2 regions of the Oceanobacillus sp. FSL K6-3682 genome follow, and region 1 is predicted to be linked to the other one. Evidence: a T-box and tRNA genes for the amino acid it is inferred to sense, from the RefSeq annotation. Region 1 holds a T-box; the other holds one or more tRNA genes.
The links. The T-box of region 1 lies ahead of metG (methionine--tRNA ligase). A T-box ahead of a tRNA ligase gene usually reads a tRNA of that ligase, here a tRNA-Met.

Region 1 (7,207 bases):
TAAAACATAATATCCTCTAATGTAGCTTCCTCAACCACAACACGATCTCCCAACAAAATCTTTACCTCAGCCGCATCATTTGTTAAAGCTTGGAATCCATAAGAAGAACGCTCTGTCTTTATAAACAATTTTTCTGTATCTTGATTAAGTAAATCAATACTTCCTTTTACCAAAGCATAACGATCCTGTACATTCTGCATTGAGTCATTAAAAAGAATTTTTCCCTTTTGAATAAACGTAATATAATCTGCAATCCGCTCTAAATCGCTGGTAATATGCGTGGAAAAGAATAGCGTTCTTCTGCCATCCTCCATAATTTCCTGCAGGATGTCTAAAAGTTCTCTCCGAAAAACCGGGTCTAATCCCGCAGTCGGCTCATCCATCATAATAAATTCTGCATCATGGGATAAAGCCATTGCCAAGGAAGCTTTCATCTGCATCCCTTTTGAAAAAGTTTTAATTGCTTTATTTAAAGGTAATTCAAATATCTTGATATAGTTATAGAATGTCTTATCATCCCAATTTTTATAAGCTGGCGCTATAATTCGCCGTATATCTTTTAAATTTAAACTTTCATAAAACACATTGCTGTCGTAGACAAAGCCCATACGCTCCTTGATTTCTTTCTCATTACCGGCATAATCCATCCCAAAGATTTTTACTTCCCCTGTATCAGCCTGTAAAAGATTCATCATCAGCTTCATTGTCGTTGATTTACCGGCTCCATTAGCACCGACAAAGCCTGTTACATACCCTTGTTTTATTTGTAAATTGATATTTTCCAAGGAAAAATCTTTAAAACATTTGGTTACATTTTTAAATTCAACTATATTTTTCATACGTATTACTCCCCTCATTATTTTGCATCTAAACTGACTATTGTATATATGCTATATTAACACTATACACATTATTAAAACATCTTTTTATTTTCTTTGCAACTACAAAAATGATTTTTTCGTAAAAAAAAGACCCTGGCTTTATGCTCAAGATCTCTGACAAATATTTATTCAAATATGAAATATTCATATCTTTTAAAAGGCTTTCCTTTGATAAATCATTTGGCTAATCAGCCAGGAAGCTGCATACAACACAATGAGAATACCTGCACTGCTTAAATAAAGTATAGTAGTGGATGCACTTGCGAAAAACTGAACGATTGGGGTCAGATACTCGCCCAAAAATGTTATTGCCGGCTGACTTAAGATAACTAACAGAATAAATCCTATCACAATTGCTGTTCCAATATATCCCGGCTTCAATAGATAGAACAACGGAAAAGCAAACGCAAACATCGCAAGCGTAATTCCTGCTCCAATTGCTATATCTGTCCAAGTGAAAGCTCTATTAAACAAAGAAAAAAGAACAATGGTGATACCGATAGATACCGCCATATAAAAAATAGCGCCAATATATCTAGAAGCAATAATTTGCGTACGTGTATAAGGCAAAGAATTCAATAAAATATTTGTTTCTGCCTTTTCATCATACGAATATGCATTTATTGGAATAAAAAATCCAGCAAACACAATAATAAAAAAGGCAGAAAGATGTGAACCAAAGATAATAAAGAAAAGAATACATGGAATGAATAAATACAACTGAAATTTCTGTATAATCAAATCTCTCCTGATTAAATTAATCATAATGACTATCTGCTCCTTTCATATAGAACATAATCTCTTCTAAACTGGCTTCTTCAATCACAACATGATTTCCGAAGACTTCTTTCACTTTCGTCGCATCCTTTGTTAAAGCCTGAAAACCATTTGGAGAACGATCTATTTTTATAAAATAAGCTTCCGTGTCAGGATCAAGTAATTCCGTACTTCCTTTTACTAATGCATACTGCTCCTGCAGCTCATAAATAGGTTTATCAAAGAGGATTTTCCCTTCGTCAATCAGTACAATATAATCGGCAATCCGGTCGAGATCGCTTGTTATATGTGTGGAGAAGAGAATCGTTCTTTTTCCGTCTACCATTACTTCCTGAAAAATATCTAAAAGCTCCCTGCGAGATGTCGGATCCAGGCCTGCAGTGGGTTCATCCATAATAATTAACTCCGCATCATGGGAAAGAGCAATTGCAATAGAAGCTTTCATCTGCATCCCCTTAGAGAATTTCTTAATCGGCTTATTTAAAGGCAGCTCAAATTGGTTCACATAAGCTTTGAATTGCTGATGATTCCAACGTTTATAAGCAGGCGCCACAATCCTGCTGATATCCTTCAGATTCAAAGATTCATAAAATATATTACTGTCATAAACAAAGCCGATACGATCTTTAATTTCTTTTTCATGACTGGCATAATCCAGCCCGAATACACTTACTTCTCCATTATCCGGCTGCAGCAGATTCATAATAAGCTTCATTGTCGTCGACTTGCCGGCACCATTTGCTCCAATAAATCCAGTTACAAAGCCCTGTTTTATTTGTAAATCCATATTATCTATCGTGAATGCCTTCAATGCTTTCGATACACCACGGAGTTCTATCACATTTTCCATTCCCATCACTCCTCGTACAACAGCTTTAATAATTCCTGCAGTTCTTCATAAGGCAGACCGATTTCTTTACTATTAGAAATAACCGCGCTCAGCTGCTCTTCAATTACTCTTAATTTCTTCTCCCGAATCACATCTAAATTTTGTTCCGCTATAAACGAGCCTTTTCCGACAATGGAATAGATAAATCCCGCTTTCTCCAATTCTTCATAGGCCCGTTTTGTTGTGATCACACTTATTTTCAAATCCTTTGCCAGCTGTCTGATGGAAGGCAGTGCATCTCCTTCCGTCAGCTCGCCTGAAAGAATTGCTGTTTGAATTTGTTTTAAGATCTGCTCATAAATTGGCTCTTTGGAGCTGTTTGATATGATAATTTGCATGTCCATACCTCTTTTTCTGATTGTATATCTACATTATACACAGTATGAAGTATTGAATAAACTCATCCAGCTATAATGAAAATATTTGATCCAATTCGAGAAGTAAAAAAAGAGTAACTATCGTCTGCGTAATAAAAAATTAGGACTATTAAAATTAAGAAGACAAATAAAGTAGATTTAAGAAAATGAACAGACTTCGTAAATTTTGTATCCAGTAACGTTCTCAATTGTTTCAGACATTCATCATGCATCATCCCGTTTTGTCCATTCTGAAATATTGACTGGAGCAAAATTCATTCATATATATTCTTTCCTCTTACATAGTCAATCTGCTTATAAAAATTCTCAATCAGAAACTTATTTCCTGGCACGTACTTTAAAGATAATTTGATAAAAAGGAAATAATATTATATGAATGGTGGCAAACAGTAAAATCACATTAAAAAATGGTATTTCGTAAAAATTAAACCATCTTGTAAAAATATCTTTCTGCAGCATTTCATTCCCAAACTTACCAAATTCAAAATCCGTAACTAAAGGTGTGCCATCAACAATCATCAATATTAAATTGAGACTTATAAAAAAAACCAATCTGAATTAACCATGCTTTCATTTGCATTCTCTTCACTTAAATTATTGTATATATACCATATTAACAGTATATACAAAATAAAGTATTTTTTTCAACCATAAATTATAAAATCGAAAAAAGTCCTTGAATAAATTCCAAGATCTTTTAACAGTTGTTGAGGCATTCAATTTAAAGCAGATTGCTGCACCAGCTTCTGTTTCTCCTCTTCAATCTTTCCTTTATCTATTCTTTCAAAAAGCGGTACAACCTTGTTCACCTGCTGCGAAAGATGATTTATTTCTTCCCAGCCCAGCTCTTTGATCGACAGCATTTCTTGAACCTTTTTTGTAGAATAAGGCAGAAATGGATACAACAGCTGCGTCGTATTTACAATAATATATACACAGGTTGCTAATGTTTTATCAGCTTCCTCGGGATTTTCTTTCACCTGCTTCCAGGGTGCCTGCACATCAAAATACTTATTTGCTTCCCGTATAAAATCAAATACCTCGCTCAATGCCTGCTTCAATTTCCCTGTTTCCACAAGCTCTCCAACAGCTGGATAAAGGCTTTTTATTTTATCCACTATCTCTGCTTCTGGATCTGCCTGGGGAATATTCGAATCATTATTTTTCTCAATAAACTTCAGTGTACGATTGATAAAGTTTCCATACGCTCCTAATAATTCGCCGTTATGACTATGGATAAATTCCTGCCAGGAAAAATCAGCATCGCGGTTTTCAGGAGCATTAATAGTTAAAAAATAACGTAATGAATCTGGATGGTAGGTATCCAACACATCCTTTATCCAGACAGCCCAGTTATTGCTGGTAGAAATCTTTCTTTTTTCCAAAGTAACATATTCATTGGAAACAATATGGGTAGGAAGCTGTTTCTCCCCAAGTGCCAATAATAGAGCTGGCCAGATAATGGTATGAAACGGAATATTATCCTTTCCATGTACATAGTAAGCTTTTGTGGAATTATCAGGTTGCCACCATTTATCTATATCTTGCTGATGCTCTTCTCCCCATGCCTGACTCGCAGTTAAATAACCCGCAACAGCCTCCAGCCATACATAAATTTTCTTCCCTTCGAATCCTTCTACAGGAACATCAATCCCATTAGGCAGATCTCTTGAAATGGCTCTTTCTCTCAATCCTTCCCGTAAATAACGCTTTGAAAATTGAATGGCATTATCACGCCACCGCTCTTCCTCCTCCGCTTGATTGACAAAGGAAGTAAGCTCATTTGAAAAATCATCAAAAGAAAAGTAGTAATGTACTGTCTCGCGTATAGCCGGTTCTTCACCGCAAAGCTTACATTTTTTGTCCTTCAATTCGAGCGGATCAAGAACAGCAGAGCAATGATCACACTGATCTCCCCGTGCATTTTCTCCACAGACTGGACATCGTCCTTCTACAAAACGATCTGGTAAAAAGCGCTTATCCTTTTCACAATATGCCTGTTCTGTTGTTTTCTCCTCTAAATACCCTTTATCAAGCAGGTCTAAAAAGATTTTCTGTACTGCCTGATGGTGGAATGTGCTATCTGTTCTCGTGTAATAATCGTAGGAGAAGCCTAGTTTTTCAAAGATGTCCACAAACTCCTGATGGTATTTTTCAGCAATGATCTCAGTTGTCGTCCCTTCCTGTGATGCACGGATAGAAATTGGTGTTCCATTACAATCACTACCAGAAACATACAGAACCTCTTCTCCCTTTAAACGATAATACCTTGCTAAAATATCCCCCGGCAATAAGCTGGCAATATGCCCTAAATGAAGGGAACCATTTGCATACGGCCATGCGCCGCCAATAAATACAGCCATTTCCAACACTCCTCATTTTTATTAATTCAATAGATACAGTTATGAGATAAGGATATTAAGAGGATGTTCAAAAAGTCCAATAAAAATGACACGGCGAATTTCTGCGTTGACAATTTTTCCGATACTCACGTATTATGAAGCATACGCTCCGTCCGTAAAAATTTGTCGCCTTGAACTTCTTGGTCCTATTTATCGGATTTTTTGAACACGCACTTTAAGCAATAAAAAACGCCCTAAGCTTCTTATGTCAAAGAAAGCTTAGGACGAGTATTCCCGTGTTACCACCTAATTTTCACAGACTGTTCACACAGTCTGCCTCCTTCTGTACGTCTGGTGAGTTAATTTCAGCAGATTATACAGTTGCTATTGTAACGAGTGCCTCTCGTCGCAGCCTACTATCCGTTTTGGAGTTCAGTGCGCAGCTCAAAGGTCATTGTTCAATTGGGGGTTTGCTGCCTCATTTCCACCAGCAGAGACTCTCTTTTAGCGCTTCCCAATTTACTTTTCCTTCTCATTGCCTGTTTAACTATTTGTTTCAGTTTACTCTTATTGGACAATATTATCAACTTATTATTTAAAATTGAGTAACCTGACCAAGTCATATACATGATAAAGCAATATTATTCTTCCAGCTTAAACACACGAGTTGCCTCAACAGCTTTTTGCCAGCCTTTATATAATTTTTCACTTTCTTCATTATCCATTTTGTCCTCGAATGTTTTCTCTACCTTCCATTGCTTAGCTATTTCCTCCTGGCTCTCCCAGAAGCCGATAGCCAATCCGGCCAGGTATGCAGATCCAAGTGCTGTTGTCTCCTGAATCACAGGACGTTCAACGGTTACATCCATAATGTCACTTTGGAACTGCATTAGGAAATCATTTTTCACTGCTCCACCATCAACACGAAGCGTTTTTAATTCCATATCAGAGTCTGTTGCCATTGATTCGATTACATCTCTGGTCTGATATGCCAGTGATTCTAATGTCGCACGGATAAAGTGCTCTTTTTTAGTTCCTCTTGTCAGTCCAAATACAGAACCTCGTGCATCACTATCCCAATATGGCGTTCCTAAACCGACAAAAGCTGGTACTACGTACACACCATCTGTTGAATCTACACGTGTCGCAAAATCTTCACTTTCCGGACTGGATTCAATCATTCTTAAACCGTCGCGCAGCCACTGAATAGCAGAACCGGCTACAAAAATACTTCCTTCGAGTGCATAGGTTACTTTTCCATCAACTCCCCATGCGATTGTAGTTAATAACCCGCTCTTGGATTCTACAGGTTTTTCTCCTGTATTCATTAATAAGAAGCCGCCTGTGCCATATGTGTTTTTCGCCATTCCCTGCTCAAAGCATGCCTGCCCAAATAAAGCAGCCTGCTGGTCACCTGCAATACCTGCAATCGGAACTTCCTCACCAAAGAAATGGTAAGATACCGTTTTTGTATATTCTTCAGAAGACGGACGAACCTCTGGAAGCATCGACTTCGGTACGCCCAAAATGTCTAACAGCTCTTCATCCCATTCTAAGTCGTAAATATTAAACATCAATGTTCTGGCAGCATTAGAATAATCAGTAATATGGGTTTTCCCGCCTGAAAACTTATAAATAAGCCATGAATCAACTGTACCGAATAACAGGTCACCAGCTTCTGCTTTCTCTCTTGCTCCCTCTACATTATCCAGAACCCATTTCACCTTAGTTCCTGAGAAATACGGGTCAATTAAGAGACCTGTTTTACTACGGAATGTATCCTCGTATCCTTGTTCTCTTAACTCCTTACAAATAGGCTCTGTTTGACGGGACTGCCAGACAATTGCCTTATAAATTGGTCTGCCAGTATTCTTGTCCCATACAATTGCCGTTTCGCGCTGATTGGTAATTCCAATCCCCTCTATCTGACTCGCTTCAATT
Region 2 (7,207 bases), 340 kb from region 1:
GCAGCTGACGGATACTAATCGATTGAGGACTTATCTAAGTTTTTTGATGTCACATTACTCTTATTTAGTTTTCAGGGTGCAAATCCTAAATAAATAAGTCTGGTAGCGATAGCGAAGAGGTCACACCTGTTTCCATGCCGAACACAGAAGTTAAGTTCTTCAGCGCCAATGGTAGTTGGGGGCTTCCCCCTGCAAGAGTAGGACGCCGCCAGGCACAATGAAAAAGAGTTAAGCATACTAATGCTTAGCTCTTTTTTTGAATAAGTAAGTATTAATGCGGCTGAAAAATAAGCCCAGTGTGCTTTGAGGATGGGCTTACTTGCTCCGCTAAGAAATGTTTAAATATTTTTTCATCTCATTCTTTTTATTTCATTGTTTTGGCCATTGCTGCCAACTTATTGACTGTTTTCCAATTACGAGTTGTAGATTGAATATCTAATTTTTGAAGCTGATTTGCCAGTTTAGAGTTACGGACGCTGTCATAAAACAGAAGATAGATTTCTTTGTTTTGAATATGATATTTTTCTTTTTCGTTTTGGAATCTTTGTAAGCTTTCTAAATTAACTATAGACAGATTGCTTGGGAAAAAGGCCACGTAGAGACTCTCTCCTACAGAATCTGCTTCAGCTATTTTGATTTCTTCAGCGGAGAAGGGACAAGCTGTCGTTAATTGTTCCCATTCCTCTGCGGTTCTCAGAATGACTGGAATAGAGAGTCTGTAATCTTCCATAATTTTATGCTTTATTTCCTCTCTAAGTTTCTTTTCCTGCTTATCTGATTGAAATAAAATATTTCCACTCTGTATATACGTTTGAACGTTTTCTAAACCTATTGCTGTAAGGGATTCTCGTAATTTCGCCATCTTAATCATATTTTTTCCACCTACATTAATACCCCGTAACAATGCAATATATACTGTCATATTTCGCCAGCTCCTTTAGCGTGAGTGTAGTCAGATATTTTTATATTATTTTACTCTATGACCTAAAGTAATACAAAAGCAAAATAATAATAATTTGCTTTTTTTCTCAAAGTAGCTGCAGATAGGAAATCCTTTATTTTTTTGATATAATTAACTTAAACGTTAACTTTTAAATTAGTAAAGGAGGTGAGTAACTATGTTTTTAGAGTTGTTTAATAATACTTTTATAGATTCTTCCATCTTTTATATGTACTTTGGTGTTGTTTTGATGACAATGGGAATTATGTATTTTGTTAATCTGCATCATAATACCCCTGTTGTCTATGAATATTCTTTTGGGGGCAGGCACCAAAATATTAAAATTAATATGAATCAAATGGGGAAGACGTTAATTATTAATGAACCCTTTATGATTTGGCTTATCATAACATTTAAAAGAATAGACCAAAAAGATGATAAAATAGACAATTTATCCTCTTATTTTAAAAATGAGTTTAAAATAAGAGGAGGACAATTATGGAAAAACATGGCTTACTCACAGCCTTTAAAAAACACAGGTTTTTAATTTTAGTACTATTGCTTGTCTTTGTACTTGCGGGGTGCGGAGGTAATAACGCACCTATTGACAGCTCATCAACGGGGTTCTTTGATCATTATTTTGTGTATTCCTTTTCTCTGTTGATAAAAAAGATTGCTTCTTTGTTTCAGGGTAACTATGGGATTGCTATTGTATTGATTACAGTTATTATCCGATTTGTGTTAATGCCGTTCTTTATTCGTCAGTCAAAGAATAGTAAAGACTCGCAAAAGAAAATGGCTGTTATGAAGCCTGAGATGGATCAGATTCAAAAAAAATACAAAGGGAAGAGCAGTACAGAAGATCAGTTAAGTATGCAGAGAGAGTTAAGTGTGGTTTATAAAAAGCACGATTTTAATCCTGTAAAGATGGCTGTAGGTTGTTTGCCGCTGATTATTCAGATGCCTATTCTCCTGGGATTCTATTATGCTATTATGCGAACCCCGGAAATAGCTGAACATTCATTTCTTTGGTTTAGCTTAGGAGAAACAGATATTTTGTTTGTTGTTTTTGCTGTACTTATTTACTATCTTCAAGCAAGAGTAAGTCTTATTGGTCTGGATGAAGCTCAGCGAAAGCAAATGGCAGTTATGAGCTTTATATCCCCAATTATGATTGGAGTAGTTTCCTTAAATGCACCTGCAGCTTTGCCTTTGTATTGGGCTGTCGGAGGAATGTTTATGATTGTACAGACGCTGATTATAAAAAAATATGTGATTTAATATGAAAGAATGATAAATGAATATAAAAATATAGATTCCTTTTTCATACTGGAGTCAGATTGATAAGGTCTATTATTCTCAATAACAGTCTGTAAAAAACGCTTATTTTGTCTATTAGACTTGACAAAATAAGCGTTTTTTTATAAATAATATCATCAGACAAGCAATTTATTTGCCTGATATTACTGCCTCAAAGGTTTCAACCTTTTGCTTTGTAGTAAACGAATGCTCGTTCCATTCACTGGCCGGAAAAGAATTTTTTCTTGGTTCTATGAGGAGATGTTCAGAATTTGGGTAATTGTTATATCCTCAAATAACTTTACAATAATTAATAGGATGAGGATAAAAGCAGTTATAAAGGTCAATTCAATATTCTCCTTATTTTTATTTGGTGCTTTTTGAAATTATAGATGATATAGATTAAATGGCACATATTAACAAATTATATCAGATGATATTTTGAATGATAATAGCTGCTTTAAAGAAAACATATATCGGTATCTTCTATCAAGTAATTATTTAATATCATTCAAAATAGTTATAATCACTCCACATTCTGGATAAACTCATGATAAGCAAATAAAATAAAAAAATTTTAAAAAGGTATTGCATTATTCCTTAAAAGGAGATATAATAAATCTTGTCCTTAAATAAGGAATTGAAAAAAATACTAATTATTCATATCGCGGGGTGGAGCAGTTCGGTAGCTCGTTGGGCTCATAACCCAAAGGTCGTAGGTTCAAATCCTACCCCCGCAACCAAATAAGATCCAGATTCACCATCGAAGTACTGGATAAGCTTTGATACTTTACATACTTTAGGTCCGGTAGTTCAGTTGGTTAGAATGCCTGCCTGTCACGCAGGAGGTCGCGGGTTCGAGTCCCGTCCGGACCGCCATGATTTTTTAAAATAATAGTAAACTGCAACACATGGTTTCCGCTAAGAAACATGTGTTTTTTTAATGCCATAAATGGGCTGGTATACTAATCAGCTTGTAAATAAGGGCTCTATACTGAATGTGGTGGTGCCCTCCGTTCCATCGCCAGATGGAACGGAGACAAAAAAATACACTCTATTTCCTCTCTCTGGTAACCTTGAGTTGTCGAGACAAAAGGAATGGGAGAGGAAAAGAGTGCATCATCATTTTATCACAGAGTTGTTAGGAATTAAAGATACGCATGTAGATGTGTGGGATATCAGAGAAGAAGAAAGTTATTTTATTGCAGAATTATTCACGAAACAGCGTATGCAGAAATGTCCTTTTTGCCGTAAAAGAACCAAGCGGATACATGGCTATCGTTGGCAAAGCATTCAAGGACCAGCGTTTACAACCAAGGAAGTTCATCTTTCCCTGCGAAAACGACGTTATATTTGCACGTCGTGTCATCACACATTTTATGAGCGTCTACAAATGATTCATCGGTATCAACGTTGTATGGCGAGTGTGCAAACGACAGCGATGATGCATGCAGCGGTGAGTTCCTTTCGTACAGCGGCGCTAGTAACCGGAGTAACAGTGAATCGTGTCTTACGGTGGTTTGATCAGAAGGAGTTAACTACCAGCAAAGTGTTGCCGCGAGTCATTGCGATCGATGAGTTTAAAGGTGACGCGGATGGAGAGAGGTTTCAATTGAATGTGGTCGATGTGGAGAACCGAAGAATTATCGATATCTTGCCAAATCGAAAAGTGGAAACCATTGAAGCGTACTTAAAGTCCTGTGATACAGGTAAAGTAGAAATGGTAGTAATGGATTTATCTCAAGCGTTTAAACAAGCAATTCGAAAAGCACTGGGAAATCCTCTGATTATCGCTGACCGTTTTCACTTTATGCGTCAGGCCTATTGGGCTCTAGATGAGGTCCGCCGTGAAGTTCAAAAGGAGCTGCCCAAGAAAGATCGAATTCGAATGAAACGTTCCAAAAAACTTCTGTGGAAATCATGGACAACCTGTTCAGATGATCAGAAGAAGAAAGTCGAGCAATTATTAAGGATAGATCCCCGCTTAAAGGAAGCTTATGGTTTAAAGCATGAATTGGATACGTGGTTTAAGGAAAGTGATGCGCACAACGCAACTGCTGGATTAGAAGCGTGCCTGGAGAAGTTGAATGCATCCGCGTTAGAGGGATTTCATCGTGTCGCACGTACATTTAAAAGATGGCAACAAGAAATTCTGCATTCTTTTATGTATCCCTTTAATAATGGCTACATAGAAGGCGTTAATAATACGATTAAAGTATTAAAAAGATTATCTTATGGGATTAAACAGTTTGATCGAATGAGAAAGAAAATTCTATGGCAACAAGAGGTAAAGCTTGTCTTAAAGCAAGCTTATAAATAAAGAGGTGGAGGAATGATATTCCACCACCACATTTGACATAGAACCTAAATAAGTAAAACGTTCTGCAGCAATAATTTGTAGCTATTTTTATGACATAAATTTTTATTTTTTGCCTTTGATTTGCTATGATAAGTAATAGATTAAAAAAGATTGTATTAAGGTCTCCTAATAACATAAAAATATGGCTGATCCAGCATTTCCGTAAATGAGCGGGGAATTGCAGAATCCAGTTCATAAGGAATGAAGCCGAACATTCTTTAACCTGTAATCTTTCTTATACTTTTCCAACCAGAAATAAAGGAATTGGTGATATCGTGGATGAATTTTCATTTATTAATGCTATTAAACCAAAAGCATATAATCAGCCGACATTGATCAAAGGAATTGGAGATGATGCCGCCGTTTTTCGCAGTACTTCAGACATTGTCACAACAGTAGATACTTTTGTGGAAGATATTCATTTTTCTTTAGATACGATGGAGCCTTTTCATATCGGATATCGCGTATTGGCTGCAAATATTAGTGATCTAGCCGCAATGGGGGCTGAACCGGCCTTTTATTTGGTTTCTATGTGTATTCCAAAAAAGTGGAGTCAGAGGGCATTAGAGGAAATTTATAAAGGAATGCAAGAACTTGCGTCAATATATCAAATGGACTTAATTGGCGGAGACACGGTGTCGAGTGATCGTTTAATGATTTCGATTACAGCAATGGGCTATGTGTCAAAAGAAAGAGCAAGGTATCGAAGCCATGCCAAGCCGGGAGATATTATCTTTGCGACAGGAACATTAGGAGATTCAAGAGCTGGACTTGAGATATTGCTGCATCAGCAGGAATGTAAAGACAAAGACTATTATATAAGACGCCATCGATTACCGGAGCCAAAAGCAGCATTTGCATTAGGATTACGGGAAATAGAACGTGTGGCATTAAATGATATTAGTGATGGAATTTCAAATGAAGCAAATGAAATAGCAGAGGCTTCCGGAGTGGAGCTTATTATTATAGAAGAGAAGGTTCCTGTTTCTCAAACCTTTTATCAGTTTTCTGAAGAGCAGCAATACGAATGGAAGCTGTCAGGAGGAGAAGACTTTGAACTTTTAGGGACAGTGCCAGAAAAGGAATGGTCAAGGGTGCAGGAAATCGCTCATCAGGCAAATACACCAATTAAGCAGATTGGCTGCGTACGTGAAGCAGAAGAACCTCGTGTTCTTATTCAATCAAAAGAAGAGATAAAGCGATTAACGAAAAGTGGATACACACATTTAAAGTAGGTGGATACGTTGCAAATGCTTTTAAGAACAGAAAACGATACACAGGATTTTGCGTATCGTTTAGCGAAAGAATTACGGCCAAATGATGTCTTGACACTTGAAGGACAATTAGGTGTTGGAAAGACTACCTTTACGAAAGGTCTGGCAAAAGGGCTGGATGTTAAGCGAAATATCAGCAGTCCGACTTTTACCATTGTAAAGGAATACCGTGGCCGTCTGCCGCTTTATCATATGGACGTATATCGTTTGGAGAATTCGATGGAGGATATTGGCTTTGATGACTATTTCTTTGGGAATGGCATCACCGTGATTGAATGGGCCAGTTTTATTGAAGATTTTCTGCCAAAAGAGCGTTTGGATATTACGCTTTGTTATACAGGTAACGATAATCAGCGTGAAATAACACTTACTCCTTTCGGGGAGCATTTTGAACAAGTTGTCAAAGCATTGAGTTAGGAGTTTTTTTATGAAAATACTTGCGATGGATACTTCCAATCAGGTTTTAAGTGTGGCATTATTAGACGATAAACAATTAATCGGTGAAATCACGACCAATATTGCTAAAAATCATTCCGTGCGTTTAATGCCGGCAGTGGAAAAACTGATGAAGGATGTGAATGTTAACCCTTCTGAATTAGATCGGATTATCGTTGCCAAAGGCCCTGGTTCTTATACAGGAGTCCGAATTGGTTTAGCCACAGCGAAAACAATGGCCTGGGCATTAGATATACCGGTTATTGGTGTATCTAGCTTAGAAGCATTAGCTTATCAGGGGATTTTATTTGATGGAATCATTTGTCCATTTTTTGATGCCAGACGCGGTTTAGTATATACAGGTGCGTATCAATGGAAAAATGAAAAGCTTGAAACTGTGATGGAAGAAGAAAATATATTAATGACAGAATGGCTGGCAAAGCTGAAGAAGTCAGGCGAAAAAGTATTGTTTTTAAGTCAGGACACAGAGGCTTTTAAAGAGCTTATTACAGAGTGTTTACAGGATAAAGCTGTATTTGCTGATGCGTCATTGCAGCTTCCCAGAGCAGCACATTTGGCTCTATTAGGTAGGGGAAGAGAAGCTGGTTCTGCTCATATACTTGTGCCGAATTATCTCCGTTTGGCGGAGGCTGAAGCAAATTGGCAAAAGCAGCAAAAGGAAAAAGCAGATTCATGAGCGAGGCTATTATTCGGCAGATGAATCTGGAGGATGTTCCAGGGGTAATGAAAGTAGAAGAGGCGTCATTTTCAGGTCCATGGGATGTGGAGATTTTTCATAAAGAGCTGTGTGAAAACGATCATGCTTATTATTTTGTAGCCTGTCTGGATGAAAGAATTATTGGCTATATTGGCACGTGGATCGTATTTGAAGATGGACAA

Region 2: it has a tRNA-Met gene. The T-box ahead of metG (methionine--tRNA ligase) is inferred to sense a tRNA for this amino acid. The anticodon was not compared.

The regions. Positions count from the first base shown of each region.
Region 1 is NZ_CP150263.1:788,036-795,242, reverse strand. Features, by position in the region: gene MHH51_RS04075 (ABC transporter ATP-binding protein) at 1-839, opposite strand, end outside; gene MHH51_RS04070 (ABC-2 transporter permease) at 1,035-1,646, opposite strand; gene MHH51_RS04065 (ABC transporter ATP-binding protein) at 1,639-2,508, opposite strand; gene MHH51_RS04060 (GntR family transcriptional regulator) at 2,514-2,885, opposite strand; gene metG (methionine--tRNA ligase) at 3,641-5,287, opposite strand; T-box leader at 5,544-5,811, opposite strand; gene glpK (glycerol kinase GlpK) at 5,908-7,207, opposite strand, start outside.
Region 2 is NZ_CP150263.1:1,126,262-1,133,468, forward strand. Features, by position in the region: rRNA gene MHH51_RS05815 (23S ribosomal RNA) at 1-38, shown strand, start outside; rRNA gene rrf (5S ribosomal RNA) at 99-214, shown strand; gene MHH51_RS05825 (DUF1697 domain-containing protein) at 365-922, opposite strand; gene MHH51_RS05830 (hypothetical protein) at 1,119-1,487, shown strand; gene yidC (membrane protein insertase YidC) at 1,439-2,221, shown strand; tRNA gene MHH51_RS05840 (tRNA-Met) at 2,906-2,982, shown strand; tRNA gene MHH51_RS05845 (tRNA-Asp) at 3,042-3,118, shown strand; gene MHH51_RS05850 (ISL3 family transposase) at 3,354-4,559, shown strand; gene thiL (thiamine-phosphate kinase) at 4,874-5,833, shown strand; gene tsaE (tRNA (adenosine(37)-N6)-threonylcarbamoyltransferase complex ATPase subunit type 1 TsaE) at 5,849-6,289, shown strand; gene tsaB (tRNA (adenosine(37)-N6)-threonylcarbamoyltransferase complex dimerization subunit type 1 TsaB) at 6,300-7,004, shown strand; gene rimI (ribosomal protein S18-alanine N-acetyltransferase) at 6,968-7,207, shown strand, end outside.